DNA from 2 places in the Paenibacillus sp. JNUCC 34 genome. Region 2 is predicted to be linked to the other one. Evidence: riboswitches for the same ligand, from Rfam matches in the RefSeq annotation. Region 2 holds a riboswitch; the other holds the start of a gene.
What was found. Region 2 has a riboswitch for glycine ahead of gcvT (glycine cleavage system aminomethyltransferase GcvT). Riboswitches for the same ligand answer to the same signal wherever they lie in the genome.

Region 1 (15,401 bases), 1.5 Mb from region 2:
AGCCCAATATGTAAATCACTTTGACTTGATGAGCGCGGATCTAGCAAATTTTTAGGCTTACAAGAGTAGAAATGGTAGCTTTAGGGGTCAACCCGAAGCTACCATTTTTACTTTTTGATCTATGCTTACTTACTTCGACAGATTATGGGCAAGGGAAAAGCCACCTGACCTTCAGGCCTACTTTTGCTAAACCACGAAGCACGAAGCGCCGAAATCCCCGATTGTCGTTCAACGAAACTCCAGGAGGGTTATATGTGCATTAATGATCATTGAAAAACTGAATTGCTTTCTCGAGGTATATTTTTTCGTCTTCTCTCAGTTCATCTTCCCAGGCAATCGCGCCTACGGGGCATGCCACCTCACACGCGCCACAATCGATACAGAAACGGGGATTGATGTAATATTGATCATGACCTTCTTCAATACAATCTACCGGACATACATCCAGGCATTCACCAGCTTTTTCATCGATACAGTCAGCGGTAATTACAAATGACATAGGATACAACCTTCTTCCGTTATGATTAGAATGGTGCCTTGCTTCAAGCAGCTTGCTCCATTATTTTTTTGCCGCTTCGTAAAGCCGTTCTACTTCTCTCCAGTTAACGATGTTCCAGAATGCCTCAATGTAATCAACTCGTTTGTTTTGATATTTGAGGTAATAAGCGTGCTCCCATACGTCTAATCCCAATAATGGCGTAAGTCCGCCCATTAAAGGACTGTCCTGGTTCGGCAAACTAGAGATTTTGAGTTTCCCCCGTTTGTCCAAGCTGAGCCAAGCCCAGCCGGATCCGAAACGTACCGCAGCCGCTTTCGCAAACTCCACCTTGAATGCTTCGAAGCCGCCTAATTGTTGATGGATCGCTTCGGCCAGCACGCCGCCAGGCTGCCCGCCCCCATCAGGTCTGATCGTTTTCCAGAACAATGAATGGTTGGCATGTCCGCCTCCGTTATTACGAACAGCAGTACGAATGTCCTCGGGAACGAGCTCCAGTCTTTGAATAAGATCATCAACGTTCTTGCTTTGAAGCTCAGGGTATTTGTTCAGCGCCGTATTTAAGTTTGTTATGTAGGTGTAGTGGTGGCGGCTGTGATGAATGAGTATCGTTTGCTCATCAATGTACGGTTCAAGCGCGTTTGCAGGGTAAGACAATGTCGGTAATTGGTGTGCCATATTCAAAATTCCTCCTTCACAAAGTTAGATGATGCAGAATTAAGTGTAGTCAATATTCGATATATAATCAACATATAATTATATAAAGTGTAATATATATCCGATCGGGCTCAAATCAAAAAATAAACCTCCAATCTAGGATTGGAGGTTTCGTCGCCGTATTCGATATACACATTTTTTATCGCCTTTGGTTAAGCATTCTGGACGAGTAATATCCGCATCCAGCAAAGATTCGAACAACCGTAATTCACATTGGCAGGCATGGTTGTATTGATGGGCGATTTGGGAGATCGGACAGTTGTGCTCGATAAAAACGTATTCGTCATCGCTTGTTTTCTTTAATTCAACCATGTAGCCATTTTCGTTCTGAATATTGGCAAGTTCGGTTATTTTGTCTTGAAAATCTTTGTCTTCCATCAAACCAGTATACTTTTTGTATAACGTTTCCTTTCGTCGTTCAAACAATCTCTCGACCATATTTTCGCCCGATTCCTTCACCAGCTCATCGAGCAAGTCGAGGGCAACGGCGTGATATTTATTCGGAAACAGTATATTGGCGCGTTCTGTCAAATGGTATGCGGCAGTTGGTCTTCCCATTGGCTGCCGAATTATTCTCGATTCAATGAATCCGTCGCGTTCCAGTACGTCGATATGGCGGCGGACGGCCATGGACGTAATGTTCAGCCGATCCGTAAGTTCTTTGGCGCTAAGCTCGTCATTTGTTTTAAGCAGATGTAATATCGTTTCACGAGTTGATAAATCGGCTTTAGGTTGCAAAGAAGTCACCACCTTGTTTAAAACTTCATTTTTACGTACACGACAAAAAGATATTTTAACTATAAAAAGTATTGTAACACAATATAACGGGTTGACAAGTATGGCTCCATTCACCATAATTTATATACATAATAGTATAAAATATATAAATAAATGAAATGAGGGAGTAACCCATGATTCATATTAGCGACGTAGCAACAGACAAGATCACCGACATGTTAAAGGACATCGGCGGGGATCAATATTTTTTGCGTCTTGGCGTAAGCGAAGACGGTTGCAGCGGTTTATCGTACAGTATCAGTTTTGACGATTCGCTGGAAGAGGGAGATCAGGTCATTGGATGGGGGGGATTTCAAGTTGCTATCGATTATGCTAGCGGACAGTTCCTTGAAGGTGTACAAATCGATTACAAGGAAACGGGAATGACCGGAGGTTTTACGATCGACAACCCTAATGCCAAATTTACATGCGGCTGTGGAGCCAGCTTTCGGACTGCCACTTACCGGGGCAAAGCGAAAAAATGCGATTGATCGTCCAGAAAAAGATGGTCGGAAATGACCTTTGTAATTATGTCTGCGTGTTATAGAGAAAAAGTGGAAGATAGGGATTGAGGAGGAATACATATTGAAAATTATTGTTACGGATGCCGCAGTGGATTGCTTTCAAAAGGACTGGGATTATCGCGTGGGAGACTATATACGTATATATGTCAGGTATAGTGGCGCCGGGGAAGACGCATTCGCATTTGGCATTACGAGAGACGAGCCACGTTATCCCGCAATATCGAATGTTTATGGCGGTATTACATTTTTTATCGAAGAAAATGACTTATGGTATTTGGATGGCCGCGATCTAACAATCGATTGCTTCCATGAGGACATTGTGTTTGTCCGTAGGTGAGCTGTCAGACCTTAATTCAAGAAGCAGACGCAAAGGAAATAAACGACTTAATGAAAGTATAAAAAACAGCATCTGCCGTTTCGTGCAGATGCTGTTGCGCTTTGAAGTTAAAATTGCTGCATCTTATATAAACACTCCACCTCAATTCTGAAGTGGAGTGTTTGACGTGAAGCTGCGCTAAACTTGTGGTTCAATATTATGATTATGCCGGAACAGGTTGGTCGGGTCGTATTTTTGCTTGAGGTCCGTCAATTTTCCGTAATTGTCCCCGTACGTATTTTTGGAGGAACGATGCATCCCGAACGGCAAACGCTGTTGCGTCTGAAGGCACGCGATTCATTCGGCCGTGGCATTCCCAGAATTGACGGGCTGGATTGCTAAAAAATATATAAACTTTAATTATCAATAGTGATATCGTAAGATTAGCGTAACTGTAAAAAAAGGAGAAATCAACCGAGGGATGAATCAGAACAACTTATTGGACGTCAAGTAATCGCAGTAGTGAACTTTCCTGTTAGACGTATTGCAGGTTTTAAATCTGAAGTGCGCAACCGAAGGAGAGATTTCAATGAAGAATATCTTTCTAATAAGACATTGCAAGGCTAAAGGGCAAGAGTCAACAGCCGATTTAACGATTGAAGGCGTAGAGCAGTCCCATCAACTTGCCGAACTTTTGCAAAGTAAAGGTATTGATTTAATTGTGACAAGCCCTTATAAACGAGCTATTGAATCTATATTACCATTATGCAATAAATTGGACCTGAGATATACGGTCGATAACAGACTTGAAGAACGAATTTTAAGTTCGAAGAACCTGGATAACTGGAAGGAACTCTTAAAAGAAACATATGAGAACCTAGAAATAGTTTACGAAGGAGGAGAATCATCCAGAGAAGCAATGAATAGAGGAATGGAAGTAATTAACGAAATTATAAATGGACCATTCCAAAATGTAGTGGTTGTAACTCATGGTGCATTAATGTCTTTGATATTGAAGTATTTTAATAATTCTATAGGATATGAAGAATGGCGTAAATTAACAAATCCTGATATTTATCTAATAAGTAAAGAAAACCAGAAATATGAAGTGGATCGAATTTGGATGTAGACTTAGTGGCAACAGTACATAACAACATATTCACACTGCGTCACTTTCGCTGAAGGAACGTTATCAGAAAAACGGATTTTAAAAGAGAGGTGAGAATTATGAATGTGGGACGAATTGTACATGTATTTAATGATAATTCCAGAAAAGAACTTTTTTCTAATAATGAGTTCCGGACTATTATAGTCAGTATTTTTTATCCTGCTGAAGTTGAAAACGCATACGATAATGAAACAAATTATGTGGAGTTATTTGAGCCATGTACACAGAATGCACTAAGCGTTTTAAAAGACATGGGAGTCGACATTGAATATTTTAGAAGTATTAAAACACAAATACATAACAATTCTAAACCGAATCTAGCTATGAATAATTACCCAGTTATTCTATATGCTCCGGCTTTTGGTGTTGTTAGGGATATGTATACATACCACATACAACAATTGGTGGATTGCGGATTTATCGTAGTATCCATCGGTTCAACATATGAATCAATTTTTTCTATTCTTCCTGAGGATCGTTTTGTTAAACAAGCGGAAGTTATATCGAAGATTAACAGTACAGATGTTCAATTTTGGAGAGAGCTATTGGAGACAAGAGTTGAAGATATTTTGTACGTGATGAATCATTTTGAGGAAATACAGTCTCAATTATCATCCAAACCATTTGACTTTGGTAACATTGGGATCGTGGGGCATTCATTGGGTGGTGCTGCTGCTTTTGAAGCAGCCAAAAGAGACACTAGAATTCAAGCAGGTGTCATGTTGGATGCTAGTTTCCATCTTTTGGACTTTAATGATAATGTACAGATAAATACACCTTTCTTAATTATGAGACAAGAAAAGTGTACGCATGATGAATTACGTAATGAATTTTCTGAAGGTATTATTACCCCCTTTGTTGATGGATTTGAAAGGCTTTATACTTTATTGTCAGGCTATAAATCTTTCGTTAAAGTTCAAGGCGCACACCATATGACATTTAGTGATGTACCAATCCATTATAAAGAAGAGCAAATATCTGAGAAGCATAAGACCATTAGCAATTATGCAACTAGTTTCTTAAGTGAGTTTATCCAAAACAAGACACTGGCCTATCAAAAATTACTAGATAGCATGCAGTTAAATAAAGTCGTTGAGATTAATAAAAAAGGAGAACCTATTTGATAGTGAGCAGGAAGACGACATTACCTGTTTACACCGTATTCGCACTGCAATACTAACACTTCTGGGTTTGCAAGAGACATTTTGATGAAGCGGTATTTGTTAAGTTGGAGGTGTTTAAGAGCATGTCGAAGGCATCTCAAGATAGCACTTAATCATATAAAAACGATTTTTCGCTGCGATCTGAATTCCTTGATCTACCTGAGGATCTTCGAGAAAAGGATTACCATTAACTATCAATTGTGATATCGTGAAATTAGTATAACTGTAAAATGGAGGCAGCAACCATGGTGACAATTGAGGATTTATGAAACTAGATATTCGTGTCGGTACTGTTATTAAAGCAGAGCCGTTCCCAGAAGCTCGAAAACCTGCAATAAAATTAGAAATCGATTTTGGTGAGATGGGGATTAAACGCTCTTCTGCTCAAATTACACAAAGATATGAACCAGAACAACTTATTGGACGTCAAGTAATCGCTGTAATGAATTTTCCTGTTAGACGTATCGCCGGTTTTAAATCGGAGGTGTTGGTCATCGGCGGTGTTCCTGCAGAGGGTGATGTGGTGCTCCTAAAACCAGATGAACCTGTTAAGAACGGTACACCTATTGCATAAGACATTAGTGAATATTTAGTTTGGGCCAAGTGTTCGTAACACTTGGTCTTTATTACATAATTAAGAAGGAGGCTGAGCAGGTCATTTCGGTTTGTCCAGGCGCACTTCTTAGGTAAAGCAAACTTGTTAGAACAAGTGAGTGATTCAAAAAGATACAAAGGAGAGATTAAAATAATATTTTCAAAAGACTATATCTTTCAAAGATATGATACAGATAGAGAAAAGATTTCTGAAATGTTGATTGCCATGAGCAGAAATAATCGAACTTTTGAATCACTGAATGAAAGCGAGAGGACACTCTCATTAGCTTGCAGGCTTGATGGAGAAGTTTGTAATGGTGGATTGTCACAGTATTTTTTGAATAGTGAAGGTGTATACATTGAAGAGACAATTAAATGTTTACAATCTCTTAATGCACATGAACATAGAGCAATATTTGATCAAGCTAGTACGGTATATTTATCAAATGAGGATGAAGAAACGAAATATAAATATTGGTCAGATTTAACCGAGAAGTACGATCAGATTGATTATAATTTAATATACAAGTTATTGATTGAATTTGTAAGAAACAATTGGAATGATTTTGAATAGTGATTTTTATGAAGAGGGAACATTACAGCTCGGAATACAAGTGCTCAATCATGTGAAGTTAATAAATATACAAAATTAGGAGGAGATTTCAGTGCCTAGTCATGATGAAATCTATAAGGACCTATCTTTTTCATATGAGGATATGGTTAGCCGGCAACCTGATTTAACGGAGTATATTAAAGAAATTAGGTCGTATAAAGGACTGGATGTTTTAGATCTAGGGGCTGGATCAGGAAGGCTTTCAAGCTTTATAGCCCTTGAAGCTAACTCACTAGTTTGTACGGATATATCTGAATCCATGTTAGAGCTTTTAGACAATAAATTAAATAATAATAGTTTGTCTCGTAATTGGACTACCGTTGTAGCAGATCATCGAAAGCTTCCAATCGACAATGCATCAATCGATTTAATTGTATCTGGTTGGAGCATTAGTTACTTAACTAACACGGGCAATATTGATTGGAAAGAGAATCTTGAGTTAATCGTTTCTGAACTTATGCGTGTCTTGAAACCTGCAGGGACAATCATAATATTGGAGACTTTGGGAACTGGAACTGAAAGCCCCAATCCACCTAAGTTTTTAACTGAATATTATTCACTTCTTGAGAGTAAATACGGTTTTTCACATCGTTGGATAAGGACAGATTATCAATTTGAAAATACAACAGAAGCTAAAGAAAATATGGAATTTTTCTTTGGCTCGGATATTTCAAGAAAGATAGATGAAAACCAGTGGTCTACCGTACCTGAATGTGCAGGAATATGGTGGAAGCATGTGTGAACGTTGAACAACCAAGGAGGATTATATGAAAATCTCAATTAGTTTGACTGACCAATCTACAAAATTTATTGTAAACAACCTATACCCGCTATATTTGCATGATTTGTCTGAAATTTGGGAATGGAAACCGAATATATATGGTGTATATGAGGATGACGATACATTGACGTTGAATGAGCAAAACAAAGTTTTCGATGTCTGGTGGGAGAAGCCATCTGTACTATTTCCGTATTTAGTTAGAGTAGATGATATCCCGGCAGGCTTTGCATTTGTAGCAACTCCACCTTACACGCCTCATGGCAGTGAATTTTTCATGAATGAGTTTTTTATGTTGAGGCCATTCCGTGGGAAAGGTATTGCTGAAGCTGCAGCGGTACAAGTGTTTAATAAACATAAAGGGTTTTGGGAACTGCAAACAAACCCGACAGAAGCAAATAAGAGGGCTCAATCATTTTGGAGAAAAACAATTCAAAATTATACTTCTGAATCACACCAAGAGGAGTTTGCCAACACAGAGAATGACGGATACAAGATCATTTTTAGATTTGATAATAGTCATTTATAGACTTGTAGATATTAATATAAAGGTGTATTGCCATAGAGAACATCCTTGCGAAATCGCAGCCGGTTCTCTATAATAGATAAACAACTTCATAACTGGATGAAGTTTACGGGAGACAGGCAATGGCTTGGCCGAAGGGGCAAAACTCTCAGGCGTTTGCATCATTCTCACAGGATTGAACGCAAGCAGGACCGTAGACGGACAGAACTCTGGAGAGACTCCGCTGATGTGGGGCACCGAAGGGGCAAGACGTGTCAATACACGTTAAAACTCTCAGGTAAAAGGACAGGGATTGCAGATTTTATGCATTATTATTCGGATTTGTGATTATTATCACCTATCGTTTTATTTGCTTTTCTGCAAAAATGTCCCCAGAGTCAAATCTATCGATTTGACTCTTTTTTCGTGTCGTGAGACACATCGATATCGATGCTGAAGAGGGGAAGAGGAATGTACATGTTAGAACAATGGTTAGACAGTGTGAATCAAATTGTATGGGGGCTGCCGCTTCTTGTATTGTTGGTGGGGACGGGGATCTTTTTCACATTCCGCCTCGGTTTGCTGCAAGTTTTTCGTCTGCCGCTGGCACTCAAGCTTATATTCACCGCAAAAAATGAAGGGCAAGGAGACGTAACTAGCTTTGGCGCGCTTGCTACCGCCCTGGCTGCCACCATTGGAACGGGAAACATTGTCGGTGTAGCGACGGCTATTCAAATGGGCGGCCCGGGAGCGCTGTTCTGGATGTGGATGGCTGCTTTTTTTGGCATGGCAACCAAATACGCCGAAGGTGTGCTGGCCGTAAAGTACCGGAAAATAGACGAGAATGGGCAAGTATCGGGTGGGCCGATGTATTATATTGAACAAGGATTGGGTGTAAGATATAAACCGCTGGCTGTTTTTTTCGCTGTGAGTGGGGTATTGGTCGCATTTTTCGGGATTGGCACCTTCCCGCAAGTCAATGCCATTGTAACGTCTACGCAGTCAAGTTTGGGTATTCCAGTCGCTGCAACTGCAGCTGTAGTGACCGCTTTGACGGCATTGGTGACCGTTGGAGGGCTCAAGAATATTACAAGGGTGACCACGAAAGTTGTGCCCATCATGGCCATTGTCTATGTGGTAACAAGCTGCATCGTGCTTATTGCTTTCGCTGACAAGATTCCATACGCTCTGTCGCTCGTATTTCAGAGCGCGTTTAATCCGACTGCGGCAGGTGGCGGATTTCTCGGCGCTACTATTATGCTGGCTATTCGCAACGGCATTGCAAGAGGTGTATTTTCAAATGAATCCGGACTTGGCAGCGCGCCGATTGCGGCCGCTGCGGCCAAGGTGAAATGGCCTGCGGAGCAGGGGCTTGTGTCGATGACGGGCACTTTTATAGACACGATTATTATTTGCACACTGACCGGATTGACTCTGATTGTAACCGGCGCATGGAATGGGGCTGCGGAAGGAGCAGAAATGACACAAGCGGCGTTTGATGCGGCATTACCGTTTGGCTCCTTAATTCTTATGTTTTGCCTCATTTTATTTGCGTTTACGACGATTCTAGGCTGGAATTATTACGGCGAGCGCTGCATCGTATACTTATTTGGCGTTAAATCAATCCTGCCTTACCGCATCGTGTTTATCGTTCTGGTCGGGGCGGGCGCGTTTATCAAGCTACAAGCGATCTGGCTGCTCGCGGATATTGTGAATGGACTGATGGCACTGCCGAACCTAGTTGCCCTGCTTGGTTTGTCTGGGGTGGTTGTAACTGAAACGCGTCTTTATCTAAGGCATATGAAACAGAGATAGGAAGGGATTTTGAAGGATTTTAATGTGAAGAGTTAACAAGATATTGCATTTCCGCTATTGGGCTTACGCCCCTTACTTAAGAGATGTATAATCAAGGAAGATGATCCAGACAACACGCGACCTGACCTAAGATAGGAGATATCTAAGGGCGGGTCGTCTTTTTTTAGGTGGTGTGTCAACATGAAAACGAGAGCGATAAATGATAGAACGAAGGATAAAGTAGAAGTAAAAGCATTAATCGATACTACGGTGATATTTAGGTCGCGTGAATACACAGACAGGCTTAATCCGGTGGGATAATGCATAATGTTAGCTAAGTACTAAATAAGAGAATTTGGTGGTGTTTCCATGAAGATATGGGTAAAACATCAAGATCCAAACAACAAGTACGGAGCTAAGTTTACTTTAGGAGATAGAGATATACTTTTGCCTGAGACTGCGATTATTTCAGTAACACGGGGAGAAAGATTCAATATTTTCAGAATTATCATAAATGGAATTGTTAATGAATTTGTAAAAAAACAACTAACAAAGAATGAAAAATTATTATATGCAGAACTCTCAGGACAACTTCAGGGTGGAATTGGTCAAACCGTTACCGTGTGGAAAGATGGGAGCTCGATGAATAATTTTAGAACCAAAGGAGCCCATAAATTTGCAACAAAATTTTTTGCATGGGTTTTTTATGGAGGTAAGGTGCAAGCCTATTTCTTAACCTGGAAAATTTCAAACCAGATTCCTATGGATCAAGAAATCGAAGAAACGATTAAGAAATATGGTAGACATTTTGATGGAGGAAAACTGATCAGACAAGCTCAAAAACCTCCAAAATAACAAATTAATCGAAGGGAATACATATATATAATGAAGGATTGGCCTGAAGGATGGTATGCGTTTCGAAGCGACAGCAAGTCAGAATGGAACAGTAGAAAAAAATAGATTAGAGAGCATTCGATTAATATGGCTTTAGTCTTCTAGAGAAGAATCGTATGAGCCTGAGATGGGAGAAACCTAACTATGAAAATCAAAGCGATAAATCATTTATGTTTTTCCGTATCCAATTTAGACACGTCCATTGATTTTTATACCCATGTGTTTGAAGCAAAGCTATTAGTAAAGGGAAGAAGGCTAGCTTATTTTGATTTAAACGGCCTATGGGTTGCCCTGAACCAAGAGGATATCGAAAGGAGTCAGAATCAAAGGACGTATACGCATATTGCTTTCACGATTGAAGAGAAAGACTTTGATCTATTATTAAATAGATTGAAAGATTTGCGTGTGAACGTATTGCCAGGAAGAGAGCGGGATGAGAAGGATAAAAAATCGATTTATTTTTTGGACCCAGATGGTCATATGTTTGAATTTCATACAGGACATCTACAGGATCGATTAGATTACTATAAGAACGATAAAGAGCATATGGAGTTTTTTGAATGATCAAGGCAATGTAGATTCAGTATTCATACCTCAAAAAATAATATCATGCTGTAAAGGAGTCGGGAAGAATGTACTATAGGCAACTATTTACAAAACTCAAAATAGAAGTACCTAGTGATTTCATAGAGATGTTGGAGCTACATAAAGAAAAACAAAATGCTAATGAGTTTACATTAAGAATAATGGATTCAGATGAGATCGTAGAACTTATTGAATTTTTATCTGATATAGAAGTGTATCAAAATATAATTCCTCTATGGACCGATGACAACTCTAATTATGTCGGCGTTTTTTATGAAGGGCCATTAAAGTACAGGGTTTGTTATCTCGATCATGAAGAAACCGATATTTCACCCGGCTTTAGAAGTGTGAGCTCATTTATTCGCACCATTGAACAAGATCCAGATCTGGATTGGAGAGAGCTAAAAAAAGAATACCCCGTAGAAATAGAAAGCAGCGTTCAGGATCTTGAAGTTGATCAGAAGTGTATTGATGAGTTGAACCGGCTCATAAGCGTAAATGAGATTGACGAGGATCTTAGATGCCAGCTTCTTTTTTCAGTCATGGCTTTGACTCCTAAAAAATACCTCGATACGCTGATCAAATATTTAGATGATGAGGATATGTACGTACAGGAAAGAGCTTGTGAAATTCTAGGACATCACAGATATGCTCCAGCCAAAGATAAGTTAATCGAGGTATCGGAATCTGGAATGCATAATGGAAAGATGGCGGCGAAAAGAGCTCTGTCAAGACTTCGAGGGTGAGGGTTCGTAAGGTTCGTGAGGCTAATGAATTATCGCTAAAAAACTGAATAAAAGGAGCTTGCTAAATGTCTGATTATTATTGGGATAAGCAAATCGAATATCTCAGAAAAACCCGTTGGTTATACTACAATGATGATTATTTAGAGTTCTTGGTCAAGGGAGTTTGGAAGATCGACAAGCCTGTAAACATCATTGATTATGGATGTGGCTACGGATTTCTCGGACTTAAGCTCCTTCCACTGCTGCCTGAAGGGTCCACCTACACAGGGATAGATAAGGGTACCGATTTAATACATCAAGCTAAAGAAATATTTTCAAACCTGCGGTATTCCACTGAATTTAAGGTAGTCGATATTGAACAAATGGATGCCCAGCCGATCTATGACATAGCTATTAGTCATGCATTTTTATTACATATGACTGATTCAAGAAAAATTGTTCAGAAGATGATAGATCATGTATTAGATAATGGTAAGGTTATTTGTTTTGAGCCTCACTGGATTGCAAATTCGTCGAATTATTATGTTGACGGTCTTGATCAGTCCCAGTACATACGGTTAGGGATATTACAAAAATTGTTCGAAGAAGATTCCAGACGAAATGGAAAAGACGGAAATATCGGAATGCAGCTGCCTGTCCTTTTAAGTCAATTGGGATTAAAAAACGTAGAGTGCAGAGTGAGCGATAGGGTGAATTTTTTAGACCAACACATGGACTTGAAAGACAAGGAAAGGCTCTTTGATTCTTTAAGAGAAGAAGGGCTAGGAAAAGAACCTGAATGTTTAACGGATACTTTAAATAACTTAATGAATAGGGGATTAACGCACCAAGAAGCCTCGGATCAGCATGAAGCTGAATTACTGTTTTCTAGAGAATTTGGACCTCAATCTTGGCTAACTTATGCTCCAAACATGAAAATATCTTTTGGAACAGTAAAGAGATAGAGAGGAGCCAGTATGACAATAATTTATAAAGAGCTTGCCCCAAGCGGAGAAGACTTTATTAAGCTAATAGAAAGTGCCAGCTGGAAAGGGATAACGGAAAAAGGGCCAGAAAAATTAGGCTTTGCTTTACAAAGTAGCTGGTACGTAATGACAGCGTATGAAGAAGACAAATTAGTCGGTATAGGAAGGATTATCTCAGACGGAGTTTTTCAAGCGATAATATGTGATTTAATCGTGCTACCAGAATACATATTATAAGAAATTTGGTTTTGAGGACCGACCTGACGACGCACCAGGCATGAGATGGCAAAATCGAAATATTTTTGAGGACATGAAAGATTGGAGGTTTAATTTTGCTAATTTCAAATATGAACCCTGAGAAATTAACAAAAGAACAAATTACCAAGCTGGTCTTTGGTGATGCTTCCGAAATAGATAATGGCACTATTCATGGAGATTGTATATTCGTTTTTGGCGGGATGAATGTTGATAGAGTGTTGAAAGCGGTTCAGTTATATAAGAATGGTCGGGCACCTTTGATTTTGTTTACTGGGGGAGATAGATTTGGTGGAAGAAATCCCCATGAGTCCATAGTTATGCGGGATGAGGCCATTAAACTTGGCGTGCCTGCAGAATCCATCCTTATAGAACAAATATCCAACCATACGAAAGAGAATATTTTGGCTTCACTTATGGTACTTGATCGTGCTATAGGATTGGAAAAAATAATATGTATGGTGTCCTGATGATCGGAAGATAGGACAGGCAAACAACTGGTGGACAGATACAATGGAAGAAAAGCGAGTAAGGGATGAACTTTATAAGGTTATTTACGGTGTAAAGGGGAAATATTTTGTGGATGCAGAAGTTGATATATAAAGAGTCGATAACTACTTTAGAAAGAAAATGAGGAGGACATTATGGATAACAATTTAGCAAAAGAAATCTATGAGGTAGCGCATTTAACAGGAACTTTCACTCTTAGATCTGGTCAAATCTCGAATGAATATTTCGATAAGTATTTATTTGAATCCAACCCCGCAGTGTTATCTAAAGTGGCCGAACAATTGGCTTCATTGATACCAGATGGTATCGAAGTGCTGGCAGGGCTTGAAATGGGCGGAATACCAATAGCTACGGCTCTTTCCTTGAAATCTAACATACCAGCTGCATTTGTGAGAAAAAAAGCTAAGGAATATGGAACATGCAAGTTAGCTGAAGGAACTAACATAGAAGGTAAAAGGATTTGTATTATTGAAGATGTTGTCACAACGGGAGGACAAGTCATACTAAGTGTCAATGACTTACGGAGTGCAGGAGCCATAGTTGAAGATATTATATGCGTAATTGAACGAAATCCGGAAGGAAGAAGGAACTTAGAAGAAATCGGACTTAAAGTACACTCACTTTTTAAAATGGAAGAGCTAATAGCTGCTGGTAACACAGGGGAGTAGCGCGAAACCGATTAAAAAATACAACGAGGATGAGTAAAATATGACTCCATGGTATGAGTTAAATGAAATTCATGATGACTTAATCAAATTTGTTGTATTGATTGCGGAATTTAACGACCAATTGATCATTATAAGAAATAAAAAACGTGGCGGTTGGGAAATTCCAGGTGGCAATAGAGAGCCAGGTGAAACATTACTTTTTACTGCAAGTAGAGAACTGTATGAAGAAACAGGCGCGATTAGATTTGATCTAGAGGCATTTGGAATAACAATGTTGAATGGAAATCACGGTATGGTATTTTATGCGAGAATTGAGAGTATGGCCGACCTACCTGATTATGAAATCGATGAAATTAAATTCGTGGATCAATTACCAGAAGGGTTGAATTTTGGAGAGATGTTTTATACTGTATTAAACAAGTGGAATGAATACAGTCGAAAAAACACACAGAAACACAGTGTTGATATTAAAAATTTTTTAGTAGAGTCGAGGACGTGGGGATGATCAGATATGTTTAAATATGAAATTGATGATTCTACTTTTTTGTCGTTATTAGAGATCAAAGATTCAGAACAACTGTATGATTTAATCGATAGAAATCGAACTCATCTCGGTGAGTGGCTGAAGATTCCGAGTGTTACTTTACAAGCGGATGATTCTAAAGCTTTTATTGAGAGAACACGTATGCGATATGCTCAGGATGAAGGGTACTGGTTAGGTATATGGAGTAACAACGAGTTAGTAGGCTCTATAGGCTACTTATATATAGATCGAGAAAATAAAAAAACGGAAATTGGATATTGGCTAGGTAAGGAATATGAGGGTAAGGGGATCATTTCTAAATCTGTAAAGGTGCTAATTCAATATGCTTTTGAGGAGCTTAAGTTGAACAAAGTTGAAATCGGAGTAGCCACAGAGAACATGAAGAGCCGTGCTATTCCAGAAAAGCTCGGGTTTAAACGTGAAGGTGAACTAAGAGATTACGAATTCATTAATGGAAGATTTCTTAATAGAATTATTTATGGATTGAAAGCAGAGGAATGGAGCTTTGAAACAGTATGATTTTGATCCTGATATTCATATGAGTTCGAATGTTGGCCTTCTTCATTCAATGGTGGTATACAAGGAAAAAGCTGCTAATGGTTGCAGCTTTTTTGTCGTTCTTAGAATGGAATGGATACTTTCGTACATAATCTAATAAGATGGCCATAAGCCTTAATACTCACTATTTAATACTCAGTTTTCTGATTTCTGACATAAATAACCCTGAAAAATGGGATTTTAATCAAGGGAAGCAGCATTTGATTGATCCATTATTAAATGGAGCCAGAA
Region 2 (15,401 bases):
TCATGTACGATCTCAGCAATTTCCACGATCTGTTCTTCAAACAGACCAAGCGTACTCGGGTTCGTCAGCATCAATGCTGCTGTGTCGCTTCCAACAACAGCTCTGAGAGCATCAAGATCGACCATACCGCGCTCGTTGGATTGAATTGTAATCGTATCATATCCTGCCACTGTAGCACTGGCCGGGTTCGTTCCGTGTGAGGAGTCCGGCACGATCACTTTAGTCCGCTGCTCACCACGGCTCTCGTGATATGCACGAATCAGCATCAGTCCGGTCCATTCCCCGTGAGCGCCAGCCGCTGGCTGCAATGTCACTTGATCCATCCCGGTCAAAGCGGCGAGATCGTCTTGAAGCGTATAGAGCATTTCGAGAGCTCCCTGAATGCTTTCCTCGGGTTGATAAGGATGAATCTTGGCAAATCCGGGAAAGCGGGCCACATCCTCGTTGATTTTTGGGTTGTATTTCATCGTGCAGGAACCAAGCGGATAAAAGCCGTTATCGATGCCGAAGTTACGACGTGACAACTCCGTGTAATGGCGAATGACATCCACCTCGAACACCTCTGGAAGTTCGGCCGGTTTGGAACGCAGCATGTTTTCTGGAATCCATTCTGAAACGTCCGTTTCCGGTACGTCACAATCAGGTAAGGAATAGGCCACTCGGCCCGGTTTACTTAGTTCGAAGATCAGCGCTTTTTCCGGTTTCATACGATTGCCTCCAATTCTCCGATGAATCGCTCAATTTCTTCTTTAGTTCGCCGTTCCGTAACGGCGAGGAGCATGCGACCCTGCAGCTCAGGATAGGCTAGCCCAAGATCGTAGCCGCCGATGTAACCAGCCTTGAGAAGTTTCGCATTAACTTCTTTTAAATCAACGCCATCCGGCAATTTCACGACAAATTCATTAAAGAATGACGAAGCGAATTCTATATCTAGGGATCCTTTCGTGATGCATTCGGAGGCGTAATGTGATTTACGGACATTAAGCAATGCGACCTCCTGCATCCCCATCTTGCCAAGGGTAGACATATACACAGAGGCGCAAAGTGCCAATAATGCCTGGTTGGAACAAATATTCGATGTCGCTTTTTCGCGCCTGATATGCTGCTCACGGGCTTGCAGCGTAAGAACGAAGCCGCGCTTGCCGTCCTGATCGACCGTCTGGCCGACAATCCGGCCTGGAATACGGCGCATCAACGGCTCGGATACCGCGAAGAAACCGCAGGTTGGACCGCCAAGCGAAGCCGGTATGCCCAGGGGCTGGGCATCGCCGACAACGATGTCTGCACCTAGTTCTCCAGGTGATTCGAGCAAGCCAAGGGAAAGCGGGTTCACACTAAGCACGAGCAGTGATTTTTGGGCATGAACTAGCGGCTCAATGGCTTTTACGTCCTCAATGCATCCGAAGAAGTTCGGAGATTGGATAAGAACAGCAGCCGTATCATCTGTAATAGCAGCCGTCAAAGCATCGGTGTCGGTAACGCCGTCTTTGAAGCCTACCTCCACAACTTCAAGGCCAAGGCCGTGAGCGGAGGTGAGGAGTATTTCCCGAGCTTCCGGATGAACGGTACGGGAAATGACTATCTTCTTGCGTTTCGTAGCGCCTGACGCAAGTGCCGCCGCTTCTGCAAGAGCAGTGGAGCCGTCGTACATACTGGCATTGGCTACCTTCATCCCAGTCAGTTCGCAAATATAAGATTGAAACTCAAAAATCGCTTGCAGCTCACCTTGGCTGACCTCCGCCTGGTAAGGCGTATACGCTGTGTAAAATTCGGATCTTGAGATAACATGATTAATTACTACGGGAATATGATGATCGTACAGCCCTGCTCCCAGAAAGCTGGCATATCGTTCAAAATCTGCATTGCGAGCGGCAAGTCCGTTCATATACTTTAGAAGTTCAGGCTCACTTAGTCTTTCGGACATCGGCAGAACGCCGTCGTAACGCACCTCAGCAGGGATATCCTCAAATAGATCCTTAATCGATTTTGCCCCAACGGTAGCAAGCATTTCCGATTGATCCTGCTCAGTCATCGGCAAATAACGATGCTTCATCATAAGGTTTCTCCTTTTTTGTAAAATGGCGTCTTTACAACCACCGCTTTAAGTCGTTTGCCGCGAATTTCAATCGAGACTTCAGTCCCTACTGCAGTATATCTGCTGTCGATCAGTGCAAGACCGAGATTTCGCTTCGACGTTGGTGACTGCGTACCGCTAGTGATTTCACCGATTAGAGAATCGTCCACATACACCGGGTAATGAGAGCGGGGGATCCCGCGATCAATCAGTTCAACGCCAACGAGCTTGCGCTGTACACCTTCGTTTTTTTGAAGAGCTAATGCATCCCGTCCAATAAAGTTGCCTTTGTCCAGCTTTACGAAGTATCCAAGACCTGCTTCAAGCGGAGAAATGGTGTCTGACAGTTCTTGGCCGTACAGTGCGAGCTTAGCTTCGAATCGAAGAGTATCACGCGCACCAAGCCCTGCCGGAATCAGGCCGTTCGGCTCGCCGGCAGCGAGCAGCCCTGTCCATATGGCCGAAGCAGATTCAGCTGGGCAATATATTTCGAAGCCGTCTTCGCCGGTGTAACCGGTACGGGAGAGGAGAACGGAGGTAGCGCATACATCCGCATTTTGAATAAAATGAAAAGATGACAGTGTATGAACAGGCTCAGCGGACACCTTTGACAAAATAGCTTCGGCTTCAGGGCCCTGAAGGGCAATGAGCGCTGTTTCTGCAGAGATGTTCTGAAGGTCTACACCTTCGATGATATGGTCCTTTAACCACTGTAAATCCTTGTCAATGTTAGATGCATTCACAACTAGCATAAATTGATTATCTGAGAGCTTGTAGACTAGCAGATCGTCCACGGTGCCGCCGTTATCATTGCACATGGGAGCATATTGGGCCTGACCAACAGACAATCGCGAAACATCATTAGTAACCATTTGCTGCAAAAAAACCTCGGCGTTTGGCCCGGTTACCAGAAATTCACCCATATGGGAAACGTCGAACAGACCGGCTTGTCGGCGTACAGCTTCGTGTTCTCGAACAATTCCGTGAAACTGTACAGGCAGCTCCCAGCCTCCAAAATCGATGCAGCGGACAGATGGGAAATCCGAGTAAAGCGGGTAAAGCGGCGTTCGTTGCAATGAACTCATTTTGAGCACCTCTTTAGCATGAATTGGGACTACACAAAAAAAGACAGGCAAAAGGAATAACATACGCGCAAAGCAAGCTTTGCCGTATCATTGTCCTTCTGCTCTGTCCTTTGTACCTGAGAGTTACCTCTACACAAATTATGTAAGCAAGATATGAAGCGCGTGTGAGTTTCCCCTTTGGTGATCCTAAATGTATCAGGATTCTCTCCAGAGGTGCGTCCAGTAAAAGTCCTTTTGCCTGAGAGATTCACCGTTGTTTCGGTTTACTCCTTCGGCGTTACCCGTTAGTCGGTAATCTCTCCCAATACCTTCATCCGCTTATTCAGCTCTATTATGCTTTTTGTTCTTCACATCATTATAACCGTCGATCTCAGTAACGTGTCAACCTTTAGTTCGTCAAAAAACATTATTTTTGTCAGCTATATTGACATGATCTGCTAAGTGCTTTATCCTGTGGAAGAAATCAACCAAATTACATATGTGGATGACGATGGACGGGAGAGACCGCAGCGCCAATAAAGGCGGCGGCACCGAAGGAGCAATTCGTTACACCTGCCAGTTAACGAGTAATCTCTCAGGTAAAAGTACCGCTATCTGACGCAACTCTGGAGAGAGCGAAAGCCGCCAAAGGGGAAACGAAGGGCCGTGAAGAGACGGGCATTCATAAACTCTCAGGTACCGAGGACAGAGAAGAGGCGTGAGTCTTTTCCTGTCCTTTTTTATTCTGTTTGAATCCATTTCATATTAAGAAAAGAGGAAATTCAAATGAGTGAAATCAGAGAGCAATTGGTGTACAGCGAAGATCATGAATGGGCGTTGAAGGTGGAAGGCAACATCGTACGTATTGGTATTACCGATCATGCACAATGTCAACTGGGAGACATTGTTTTTGTAGAGTTGCCGGAGGTTGGATCAGACGTGGCTGAAGGGGATAGTATTGGATCGATAGAATCTGTAAAGACGGTATCGGAGCTTTATTGTCCGGTATCCGGTAAAATAACCAAGTTGAATGGAGATCTTGAGGCGCAGCCGGAGCTGGTGAACAGTGAACCGTACGAGGGTGGCTGGATCGCTGAAATCGAAGTTGAAGGCGATCTAGAGGAAGCGCTTGCAAAACTGCTTACTGCGGAAGCATATCGGGCTAAAGTGGATTGATTTAATTTTTTGAAATTATAAAAATTAAGATATATTATGAAAATAGCTCGTGAATGAGCGTTGTCCACGATGAAGATCGTGGACTTTTTCTCGAAGAAACGCTTTTCGTCCTTAAGCTGGATGGTTCAAAAGCGTTTCTTTTTTTGATGTAACAGATAAACGCATGCTAGAATTAACAAATGATGGATGATAGAGTCGAAGATATTTTTATAAAAGAGGTGGAAGTATGATCGAAGAATTATCTGATTATCTACAGGAATGTGACATTGAAGTTGTAGAGGTGGAGAACGTGTCGCTGCCTGCGACAAAAGAAGGAAAGCATAGCATTTTGGTTCTGCCTGGATACAATTTGGTAGAGATGATGGAAGAAACAATGGAGGAAGAAGAATCACTCTCTGCGTATGTTCGCGGTCAGCTTGAAGAAGTACATAGCCTAAGTGTCGAGGATGTATGGCGGAAGATTGTAGGGTCTCAACTTGAGTATTCAGATTTATCTTCGGAGCAGAAAAATCTGGAGGGCAAAAATTTTAATGAGATTTATCGGTCGTATTCTTTGTTATGGGATGGGCATGAGCTTTTGAGTGAAGAGCAATGTGAAACGGAGACGGAACCATTTCTTGTAACTACAGAGTGGCTGGAGGAAGGCATAGAAGAAGATGATGAGCTAATTGTTTTGACATTGCCGCAGGAATCCGGATATGAAGCACCGTTGTGGATTCCAATGGGAGGCTTTAATGAATGTCCTTTCCCAGTACATCAGTCGGTTGTTATAAAGCACTGGCAGAAGGAACATGGCATTAAACTTCTCGCTGTATCGGACGATACATGGGTTATGCAAACAGGAAAACGCCCGAAGACATATGAGGATGCATTAAAGCTGGCGAAAGAGCACTTTATTTTTTGTTCATACGTGTTGGAAGGTCATGATAGCTTAGGGGATTACGCGGATTATTTGATGAAGCATGATGTGTGGTATTTTTGGTGGGATTGATGGAGTTTGGATAGGAACCATTTAGTATAGTGTCCAACATCGACCGTTTTCATTTTCACTTCAACTGGGTAACTCACTTTGGTGCCATAGTGAAAACACCTCCAAGATTGTCTCTATATCTTACGACATAGTAGATTTCACTTGAAGGTGTTTTGATTTGTCTCACGCTATGGGGTCAGTCCCCCTATCACCAGATTGTAGGCTAGGGTCTTTTTTCAGTGTCTATAAAATAGGGTCTTGATCAGTTATTCGGAGGGGGTTGTAACAAGATTTCGTTCATGAATGGTTTGGGTAAGTTGCTTCAAACTTATGCCGTACTGCCGAGCGATATCTCTTGCAAAGCTTTGTCCTTGCGGCTTCCCGGGAGTTACTTTATATGAGCGATTGGACTCAGTTAATTTATGTTCTATTTCTTCTTTAATTCCTGCTACCATACTAATGAGCTTGCTTTCACCGGCTTGTTGGGAATTAATTTCATTAATGCTTTCTGCCAGCTCATGAAGATGTGTGGCGATAACAGCGCGAAGTCCCAACAATTTAAGCGCACAAACAATATCTTTCATTAAATAGAAACTTTCCCCTGGACTGGTTGAAGAAAATGATTCATTAAGCAAGATTAAACTGTTGGGTGTTGCGTTCTGGAAAATTTCACTTATTTTTTTGGATTCAACGCCTAGCCGTCCCGTTTCCATATTGGAGTTTTCCTCAACGTTGAAATAAGGATAAAGTCCATCTACAGGGCTAATTTCCGCTTCAACACAAGGGACATATAGCCCTGCTTGCATCAAAACTTGCGTCAAACCGATCGCTTGGGCATATGTCGTTTTTCCTCCAGAGTTAGGACCCGTTAGAATAAATATGCGACCATGATCATTAAAGATAACGTCATTGGTTACGATATGGTCTCCCAATTTTCCATCCTCATATCGTGTAGACATTCTAAGTGCAAGATTAAGATTATAATTCCCTTTCAAGTGGGCCTTTCGCTCGTCTGATGGAAGCAGAGTAGGTCTGCACATCGGCATGCCCCAATCTCGCAATTTGTGGATGAATTTAACAGCACCAACATAAAAGGCTATATCCGTCTCTAGCGAGAGAATCCAGTTGAAATGAAGATATGAATATCTTTCAATCATCGGTTGAATAGGCTTCAAAACATTTTTAAGCACCTTTTTCAAATCACGGAACAATAGTCTTCGCAGTTCGGTCTCTTCAGGCGACATGTCGTAAGTGGAAGTATCATTTTTAGAAATATGTACGGTTTCAACATGTTCTGGGTTTTTGTATAACTCGGATACGCCTTGGTACTCATTACCGCTTGCAAAAAGTTTGCCGATAAGAGAGTTCCCGGAAAATCTCTTATCATTAATAGAGACAAGTGTTGCTTCAACAGGGTTTAATTGAGCATCAAAATTAATGCCGATGGTCACGCTCGAAATTGAATCTAGCCCTTTTTGCAATTTAGGAAGCTGCTCGGATAGGTTTTTGAAGTCGAAATCTTCCGAAATTTGAATAATACGATCTCTCAGACGAATAAGTCCTTCGGATTTTAAGTGGGCTTTTTCGGTAAAGGATTTGCGTAATTGTTTTACAAAATGTACATAAATACCCAATTCCTTGAGTCTCGATACTGTTTGCAACATATCGACGCTTACGCTGGAATACTTTCCAGATACAAACCGCATATCAGCAATGATAGACAAACTCTCCTCTAGGCATAGCAACAATTCAGAGTTATTCAACAAGTCCTCTATAATATCTAACCTAAATTTTATTGTTTCAGGATCATAGCTTAGTTGTCTAAATATATTCCGAATATCGTTAAAGTGTTTGCGGTTATTGTCTATCATATGAATGATAGCGTTAAGTTCAAGCTCATTGAAGTCTTGCTCAGTTAATCTCACTCCTTTCATTTCTATTCCATGAGGAAAAATAAGATTAATACTCTCGTTTGTGAGGAGGGGCATTTGTATCCATCTCCTTTTTTTGTGGATTATAGCATATTTTACAAATCAATCACAATGAGAGGCGATTGTCCAGCCTTTAAATAGGAAATAAATATGTATTTAGAGACAGGTGTTACAATCATCTTTTTGGAAAATAAAAAAAGACCGCCAATGGCGGCCGGAAAGGCGCTTTTGACGGGTGTTGCCCTTATGCGAAAAACGAAATAGGAATCATAAAAAACTATAAGAACTGCTTGTACCGTGTATAAAACGCTATCTCGTAACCCCGCTCGCTCGACAGATGGACGGAAGCTACCTGTTCGTATCCCGCCTTACAACTTCATAATCAGCAGCCGTGTAATTCCCCATATACCACAAGGAAACCCCGTGAAGTCCATAATACTTGGCCAGCCATATCTTGGCTTCGATGCTCTGTTCATCCTCGTACCAGATCACATGACTGCCGCGGTCATCTGTAAAAGTAATTTTTTCTAAAAAGAAAGGATAGTCAAACACTGACTTGCTGCTTGTCTTAGCTGCCCGCTCTTCCACAAGCTTAATGGCCGGATTTTCAAGTACAACCGTTCCATCCTTGCGCGTAATCCATTGATTCGCTTGCTTGGAGATCCCGAGAACCAGTTTGTTCTTCGGAATATTCTCAAGCGCAGTCTGGATTGTTTCATTGACTAATGGAAGCGGGGCCGAAGGCAGGTCGCTCTCCAAATGCGTATAATCGTAAGCCATAACAATCACTTGATCTGCAATTGCGCCAATTTGGCGTAAGTCATAACCTTTGTACCATTCCGTTGGAGGAACCGTTACCGATAGGGTGAGTCCACCAAGTTCCTGTCTTAATGCCTTAAGAAAGGTAACAAAAGCAGATTGCTCTGATGAATTTTTCAATCCCTCAAAATCGATCGAGATCCCGGTAAATCCATACGGATTATTCTTCATCGTATCCTTCACGGATTGGATGAAGGCCTTCTGCGCTGGGAGATCCTTTAGAAATTTGCTCAACTTTTGATCCCTGTTATCGGAAAACAAACTAAGCTCTTTCTGAACCTGATACTGATCAGCAATCTGGATGGCAGACTCCCAACCGCTTGGTACAGAATAAAAGCTATTATCCAGATCCAGAGCCGCTATGCCATCCGCCGTGTAAGACAGCTCCGACCAACCGAATTTCACTTCATTCAAGAACTGCATCTGCTGAGCCTGCTTGAAGGATTCAATAGCGTAATAACCAATGCCCGCTACCTCGGTTTTCTTTATTCGCTCATTGATCATTCGTTCGATGATCACAGCGGCTTCCTTGCGTGTCAATGATGCTTTTGGACTGAATTTACCTGCTGCGTCGCCAACCATCATGCCCAACTGGGCGCTGTAATAGAGCTCTGCCTGATAGCTTGGATCAATTTGAGTGGCATCTTTGAACTTTCGTTTGTCCGCCTCGGACTTCCAGCCTGTCTGATTCCAGCTAGCCTGCTTCTGATCATCCAGGTCTTGAAGCAGCATACGGCCGGTGAGTACAGCGACTTCTTCTCTTGTAATCTCTTGGGTAGGATTAAAGCGGTTGTCCTTGATCATAAAATCAATCAAGTCTTGCTCATAAGCGTATTTAATATAAGGATACGACCAACGGTTCGGATCCTGCATATCTTGTAATTTCATGGTTTGGGTTGTGGAGGAGTCTACTTGAAGCGAAGCCATCAGCATTTTTACAAAAGCTTCTCTCGTAAGAACAGCATCTCCTTTAAACGTGCCTTTTCCCATGCCTGATATCACACCTAATGCGGATAACTTATAAATACTGCCAGCAGCCCAATCATTCGGAACATCAGAATACGCCTGCGTTTGTGCGCGATATGCCAGTGTACTGCCTGTCCCTATACAAAGCATGATAGCCATAGAAAGTATAACAATCTTTTTAAACATAATTCCCTCCTATTGTTCGCTTCTACGATTGAAAACGTCTTGGTGACACGCTTAGTGAACGCTTTCAACTCCTTACCTGTGGATTCACGTTACTGAATCTCATAGTCTTTCAGATTGCTAAGGCGAATTCAGATAAACCATCCACATGCATCCTTATTCTACCATTCCAACCATCTTCTTTATAGTACTTTTTTACAATGAAGAACCTTCTACTAAACTTTAGATGATCCAGTTAGCGCCCTGCTGGATGACCCGGTCCTGCTCCATCACGTTGACCTGGTCCGCATGGCGGATCGTGGACAGCCGGTGGGCTATGATGATGATCGTCATTTTTATGGTTAGATAGCTACACCAAGGAACCAGTGATTTTGGTGTAATGAAAGAACGGATAGGTGTACGATTCAAAATTGAGACGAAAGATGGATAGACTTGGAACAAGCGATCATTACAATAGAAGAAGAGAGACAGCCAAGAACTGGAGGAATTCAAATGAGCTATGATTTGATGATTTTCGAGCTAAGGCGCTGAAGGAAAGGAAGCCGTTTATGGATGCTTCAAAAGCAGCCGACAAGGCGTGGATGAGGCGGTGCCATGTACAATTTCACAGTCTTTGTGAAACCGCTTCCACTCATTTTTTGAAAAATGCTGGAACTGTCAGTCTGTACGTAACACTAGTCTCCATTGCCTCAAGTAGCAGAGGGCCAACATTACAACCTAGGAGGAAAGACCAGTGAAAAAAAGAAAATTAGCACTTCTATCAGCATTAGTGATGACGCTTTCAACACCTCCCCTTCATGTATTTGCAGGAGACGCCATGCCGCCTACAGGCGATGCTGTCTTTAAGAAGAATCAACCGGTAACCCACGGATATCGAGCTGTGGACATTGAGAATTGGAATCCAGAGACTGACCCGGATGCAGAAAGATTAAGAGCCCATGTGCCTTTACAAAAGAGAAACCAGTCATTTGCACCAACACAAGCCAATCCGAAATTAAGTCCAGAAACCGAGTTTTTTAACTTGACCGGGGATTATGACAACTATTTCTTTGGATCTACACCTTACAATAACGAGTTTTCGAACTATTTATTTAATTTCTGGCAGTATACAGACTATTACGGTGGTTGGCATGGACAAGCAACAGAGGATGTGCCTACTAATTTGTTTGACCCTACGGAATCGTGGGAGAAAAGAGCATTTGAATTTGGTATCTTAGATTTGCCTAATCCGGCCTATACGAATGCGGCGCACAAAAATGGCGTAAAATCCGTAGGTACTCTTTTTATCCCCCGCGGAGGTCAGCCTTATGATCTTTTGCTCAAACAACGAGAAGACGGTACATTCCCAGTAGCCGAGAAGCTCATTGAAATCAAAGAATACTTTGGCTTTGACGGGTATTTCATCAACCAGGAAACCTCGATCAAACCTGAACATATTAAGAAATATAAAGCATTCACAAAAACGTTGATAGATGCAGGGGTATACACACAGTGGTATGACACGGTGGATGATAAACAGGGGAAACTGACCTATCAGCCTTCGCTTATTCCATCCCACAGCTCTTTTGTTCGAGATGACGAAATGGGCGGAACCATAAATAACTCTGTCTTTATGAACTATAACTGGAATTCGCCGGATGGTTGGAATAATGGAGATAGCACGGATCAACAGTATATTAAGAAATCTGTTGAAGAAGCGAAACGGAGAGGCATCGATCCGCTGAAAACTGTCTTTTCCGGTGTAGAGGCAGGAATGGGAAGCTTTGATGGATCCCATAACTCGACTCGCAATATGGATATCATTTTAGATCAAGAGACAGGGAATCCATTGACATCGATTGCAACATTGGGCGGAAATTTCGTTCAGCATGCACTGGACGAGCATCTAGGAGATCCGAGCAAGAACCTTCGTGCAGATGACAATCATCAATGGATGATCGCCGAGCGTGAGCGTATGTGGTATACCGGCGTTAAGATTGATCCGACCGATACTGAGGAACAGAAAGGGTACGCAAGACCTGATGTGGGCGTGAAAGACGCTTCGGAATGGACTGGGATTTCCAGATACATCACAGAACGTTCTGTCATTGATGAAAGCACCTTTGTGACGAACTTTAATACAGGGCACGGCATGAAATACTATATGAATGGCAAAGTATCGAATGACGAAGAGTGGTCGAACATCAATCTACAGGATATTCTTCCAACGTGGCAGTGGTGGATCGACACAGAGGGAACCAAGCTGCAAGCAGATTTTGATTATGGGAACTCAGTGGAGAACGGCGATAAATTCACCTATCAACAGATTGGTGGCTACAAAGGTGGAAGCTCACTTGTCGTGAACGGAACTCTAGATGCGAAAAACTTCCTGCGCCTTTATAAAACTGATCTGGATGTAAAGAGTACATCAACAGCTTCGATTACGTATAACAAAACGTCAGCTAAAGATCGTTCTGAGATTCAGTTAGGGATTATCTTCAAAGATGCTCCCGATCAAGTTGAATATATCGCTGTACCTAATAGTGGTGAGAGAACAAAAGGTTATGTCACAGCAAAACTTGATTTAAGCGCTTACGCAAATCGAGAAATTGCAGTCTTGGGAATAGCGTTTGATCCAAAGGGAGCATCTGTCCAAGATTATCAAGTCAATATCGGCGAGCTTAAAATTACAGATGGGCAAGATTATACGCCAAGTACGCCAACTGGGTTTGAAGTCAAAGATAGGTTTGATACGAATGAGATCAATGTCGTATGGAATCTAGAAGATTATAGCAAGGTAAAACAATACAATCTTTATGCACAACTGAATAATGGTAAAGAGGAATTTTTGGGCGGTGTATACGGCGACAATTTTTATGTGAAAAACTTAGATAAACATGTTGTAGCCCTTAAATTGACTGCCGTTGGCTCCGATCAAACCGAAAGTAAACCGGCTATTATTTCTCTTAACAGTAAGAACTACCTTTCAAATGTGAAGGTTAATGAAACGAATGAAGGATTTGATATAAGCTGGGGCAAAGAAAACAGCGGTAGTAAGATTCGATTCGACTTAAGCTTTACCGATGGTCGAAAAGATACGTACACCAAGACGGTAGATAAAAAGCTGGCTTCTACCAAATTTGAAGTGCCCGTGAAAGACGATGATCGTTACCTCTTAAAAATATCAAATTTGGATTCTACAGGCAAAGCCATTGATACCGTCAGTTACACAGGTAAAATGAAAGATATTTATTCCGAACCATTCGATGGTAGTTACTATATCGATGGCAATACATTAGGGATTGATGTTCCTTCATCAAAAGATTGGTGGCATATGTACATTACAATCAATGGCGAGGCGGTAAAACCTAAGAAAGAGTATAACGGGACAACAACGGATTACTTTATTAGAGGATATCATGATTTGAATGGACTTGCTGTGCCTAAGAAGGGATCCGTCATTGGTATTACATTGGAAGATTATATGGGGAATATGTCAGAGGTCAAACATATAACTGTAAATTAAGTCAACATACACGTGAGAACCGATATACAATTCGAAAAAATCGGTGAAGAGGCCCTGAAGCTATTAGCTTCAGGGCCTCTTTTTTTGATACTATCAACATTTCAATATTGGAGCCGCTCCGCTCGCAGGAAGCGAAGCTACTAGCACCTACACGCACGGCTAACTCTTTATTGGTCGGCACACCGTAAATGCTGCCATCGTTCATACGTACCCCTTGCCAAAAGGTTGGGTCAATGGCGTCGTACATCTCCTTACCCAGGCCTGCAAGGTAGTCATCAAGTCTCAGCCATGCGCCGCGCATCGCGCTGGTTGCATAATCGGGTGCAAAAGCAATGTCAAATGGACTTCCGGCGGATATAAGCGTGTTCAGCCGATCTTCATAATCCTGCCAACCTACCTTGACATAGGTGATCGTTACGCCTATTTTACGAGCCATGATTTCATTGATTTTATCATTTACGAGCCGTAGATCCTTGTCAGGCTCTCCTATCGTATAATAGATCAGGTTTACCGTGTCACCATCATAGTTATCGTCGTTATGACCAGGCTACCGGAAGCAGCCGGTTGTATATGATGTGAGTAGCAATATTAGACTGATGATCATTAAGATGCGTGTGTGTCTTGGGTGCTTAAACATCGATATCCTCCTTTCTGCAGCGTTCGTTGTTAACCTTTTCCCCGCAGTTCAGAAGGAGATTTTTCGAAAAAGCTGTGAAAGTGCGTATAGAAATAATTGAGATTGTTATAGCCGACGGAAAACGCGATGTAGGAAATTTTCTCATCTGTCGATTGAATTCGTTCTTGTGATTGATACGATGGAAGGACACTGGGAAATGACTAAATAAGATAAAGATGCTATACTATTATCAGTGAGTGGTAAGAACTCATTTACTACAACATGATGGGAGAAAGTAAACGAATGAATATTTTAGTAGTAAAAGCTAATAACCGCCCGGCATCTGAGGCAGTATCTAGCAAAATGTACGAAACATTTATGGAAGAAGTAAAAGATCTGAATGTTACGACTTACGACGTGTTTGAAGAAGACATGCCTTACTTCGGACAAGATTTGTTTAACGCATTTGGTAAAGTACAATCTGGTGGAGAATTAACAGATGTAGAAACACGCATCCTGGCTGCCAAACAAAAAGCGATGGACGCTTTAACTGCTGCTGACGTGATCGTGTTCGCATTCCCACTGTGGAACTTAACAATTCCAGCTAAGTTGCAAACGTTCATTGACTATGTATATCAAGCTGGCTTCACCTTTAAATTTAATGAACAAGGTCAAATGATGAGCTTAATGACTCACAAAAAAGCGATCCTTCTATCCGCACGCGGTGGAATATATTCAACTCCAGAAACGGCTCCTATGGAAATGGCCGCAACTTATCTGCGTAACATTGTTGGCGGTGTTTTCGGTATGGAAATCATCAATGAAGTCGTGATTGAAGGCCATAACGCATTCCCGGACCGTAAAGATGAAATCATCAACGAAGGTTTGGCAAAAGTAAAAGAAGCTGCTGCACAGCTTACACACCAATTGGCATAATATTACCGATATCCTCAAAAGAGAACCTGCAATGATTGTAGGTTCTCTTTTTCTATTCCTATACGACCGAGAAGGAATTAGCTGTGTGATACCGTATCCAGAAGGTATATTCATTTTTTCGGGTATTTATCCGGAGTCAAAAGACACAAGAATACGAACATAAGCTGAATAAAATGATATTTAAGAAAGTGAAAGTGAGGTGAATAAAATGCCTTCAAAAAAAAGAACAAACCATAAACCACCATCAACAGCTCAATGGTTAGGAAAACCTGTCATGGTTGTCTTAAAAGATGGAAGTTATTATATCGGAACAATGAACAGCATAGATGACGATAAATTAACACTTTCCGGCTTGCGACCTGAAAAGAAACTTCCAGCTTCCGTTATCGAAAGTAGGAATAAAGCTCAAATTTCAGGCTTCTTAAGTTCTCTTTTTGGCGGGTTTAACAGCCCCTCTGGAGCAGCAGCGGAAGGTGGAAGCAATGGGCTTGGCCTATTTGGGTTTTTCGGACAAATCATGCCTCATATTCAAGTGGGTATGAATATGATAAAATCAATTATGCCATTGATGGGATTATTGAAAGCTTAACGATATATACGGAAGACATAAATGATTCATTCTGGCGCTTGGGCTCTGCTCAGCGTTTTTTTCTGTTTAGCGAACCCTCACTCACCTTTCTTTAGAAAATCTTTAACTTTTCCACACTTATTTTTAAGCATTTTATACTATCTTAGACGAACAAAGGTTAAGGAGATGTTGAAGTTGAAGAAGTGGTTTTTATGTTTATCTTTTTTATTGCTGATGGGTTGTGAATCCGTGCTACCTAAGCAAAACAACGACATTAATGTTCAGGAGAACACGAAAGATCAAGTTTCGGAATCCGTTCCAGAAGTTACCCATGATACAATTTTGATACCCAAGGAACAGGTATATAAGGGGAATTTAGTATTGGTCAATAAGGAGCACCCAATCCATAAGGATGGCATTCCTACTGATATCGTTAACTTGTATCAAAATAAAGAGCTGATCCAAGGATACGCTTTGCTGGATAATACGATACAGTTATCGAGAAGCGTGGCGCAAAATTTTGGAGAAATGATAAATGCTGCAAGCAAGAATGGGGTCAGTCATTTTATGATAAGTAGCGGCTACCGAGATGC

Region 1: it holds a riboswitch for glycine, as region 2 does, so the genes downstream of both, AC2TF5_RS18540 (alanine/glycine:cation symporter family protein) here and gcvT (glycine cleavage system aminomethyltransferase GcvT) in region 2, are expected to answer to the same signal.

What each region holds. Positions count from the first base shown of each region.
Region 1 covers NZ_CM177770.1:3,940,241-3,955,641, reverse strand. Annotated here, with positions in the region: gene AC2TF5_RS18615 (DJ-1/PfpI family protein) at 1-14, shown strand, start outside; partial or broken gene AC2TF5_RS18610 (transposase) at 130-232, opposite strand; gene AC2TF5_RS18605 (ferredoxin family protein) at 260-499, opposite strand; gene AC2TF5_RS18600 (superoxide dismutase) at 560-1,174, opposite strand; gene AC2TF5_RS18595 (helix-turn-helix transcriptional regulator) at 1,310-1,960, opposite strand; gene AC2TF5_RS18590 (HesB/IscA family protein) at 2,125-2,481, shown strand; gene AC2TF5_RS18585 (HesB/YadR/YfhF family protein) at 2,576-2,851, shown strand; gene AC2TF5_RS18580 (BBE domain-containing protein) at 3,029-3,148, opposite strand; partial or broken gene AC2TF5_RS18575 (tRNA-binding protein) at 3,308-3,397, shown strand; gene AC2TF5_RS18570 (histidine phosphatase family protein) at 3,420-3,959, shown strand; gene AC2TF5_RS18565 (alpha/beta hydrolase family protein) at 4,058-5,122, shown strand; partial or broken gene csaA (chaperone CsaA) at 5,407-5,735, shown strand; gene AC2TF5_RS18555 (DMP19 family protein) at 5,859-6,329, shown strand; gene AC2TF5_RS18550 (class I SAM-dependent methyltransferase) at 6,421-7,110, shown strand; gene AC2TF5_RS18545 (GNAT family N-acetyltransferase) at 7,136-7,675, shown strand; glycine riboswitch at 7,872-7,971, shown strand; gene AC2TF5_RS18540 (alanine/glycine:cation symporter family protein) at 8,123-9,466, shown strand; gene AC2TF5_RS18535 (hypothetical protein) at 9,815-10,300, shown strand; gene fosB (metallothiol transferase FosB) at 10,484-10,903, shown strand; gene AC2TF5_RS18525 (HEAT repeat domain-containing protein) at 10,972-11,670, shown strand; gene AC2TF5_RS18520 (class I SAM-dependent methyltransferase) at 11,736-12,614, shown strand; gene AC2TF5_RS18515 (hypothetical protein) at 12,627-12,872, shown strand; gene AC2TF5_RS18510 (YdcF family protein) at 12,968-13,360, shown strand; gene pyrE (orotate phosphoribosyltransferase) at 13,535-14,068, shown strand; gene AC2TF5_RS18500 (NUDIX domain-containing protein) at 14,109-14,573, shown strand; gene AC2TF5_RS18495 (GNAT family N-acetyltransferase) at 14,580-15,131, shown strand.
Region 2 covers NZ_CM177770.1:2,430,086-2,445,486, forward strand. Annotated here, with positions in the region: gene gcvPB (aminomethyl-transferring glycine dehydrogenase subunit GcvPB) at 1-707, opposite strand, end outside; gene gcvPA (aminomethyl-transferring glycine dehydrogenase subunit GcvPA) at 704-2,053, opposite strand; gene gcvT (glycine cleavage system aminomethyltransferase GcvT) at 2,053-3,159, opposite strand; glycine riboswitch at 3,261-3,372, opposite strand; glycine riboswitch at 3,376-3,473, opposite strand; glycine riboswitch at 3,644-3,759, shown strand; gene gcvH (glycine cleavage system protein GcvH) at 3,925-4,314, shown strand; gene AC2TF5_RS11550 (DUF4253 domain-containing protein) at 4,541-5,305, shown strand; gene AC2TF5_RS11555 (MutS-related protein) at 5,551-7,272, opposite strand; gene AC2TF5_RS11560 (glycosyl hydrolase family 18 protein) at 7,564-9,186, opposite strand; gene AC2TF5_RS11565 (hypothetical protein) at 9,406-9,624, opposite strand; gene AC2TF5_RS11570 (endo-beta-N-acetylglucosaminidase) at 9,917-12,688, shown strand; gene AC2TF5_RS11575 (extracellular solute-binding protein) at 12,690-13,124, opposite strand; gene AC2TF5_RS11580 (AraC family transcriptional regulator) at 13,355-13,483, opposite strand; gene AC2TF5_RS11585 (FMN-dependent NADH-azoreductase) at 13,608-14,240, shown strand; gene AC2TF5_RS11590 (LSm family protein) at 14,449-14,829, shown strand; gene AC2TF5_RS11595 (M15 family metallopeptidase) at 15,004-15,401, shown strand, end outside.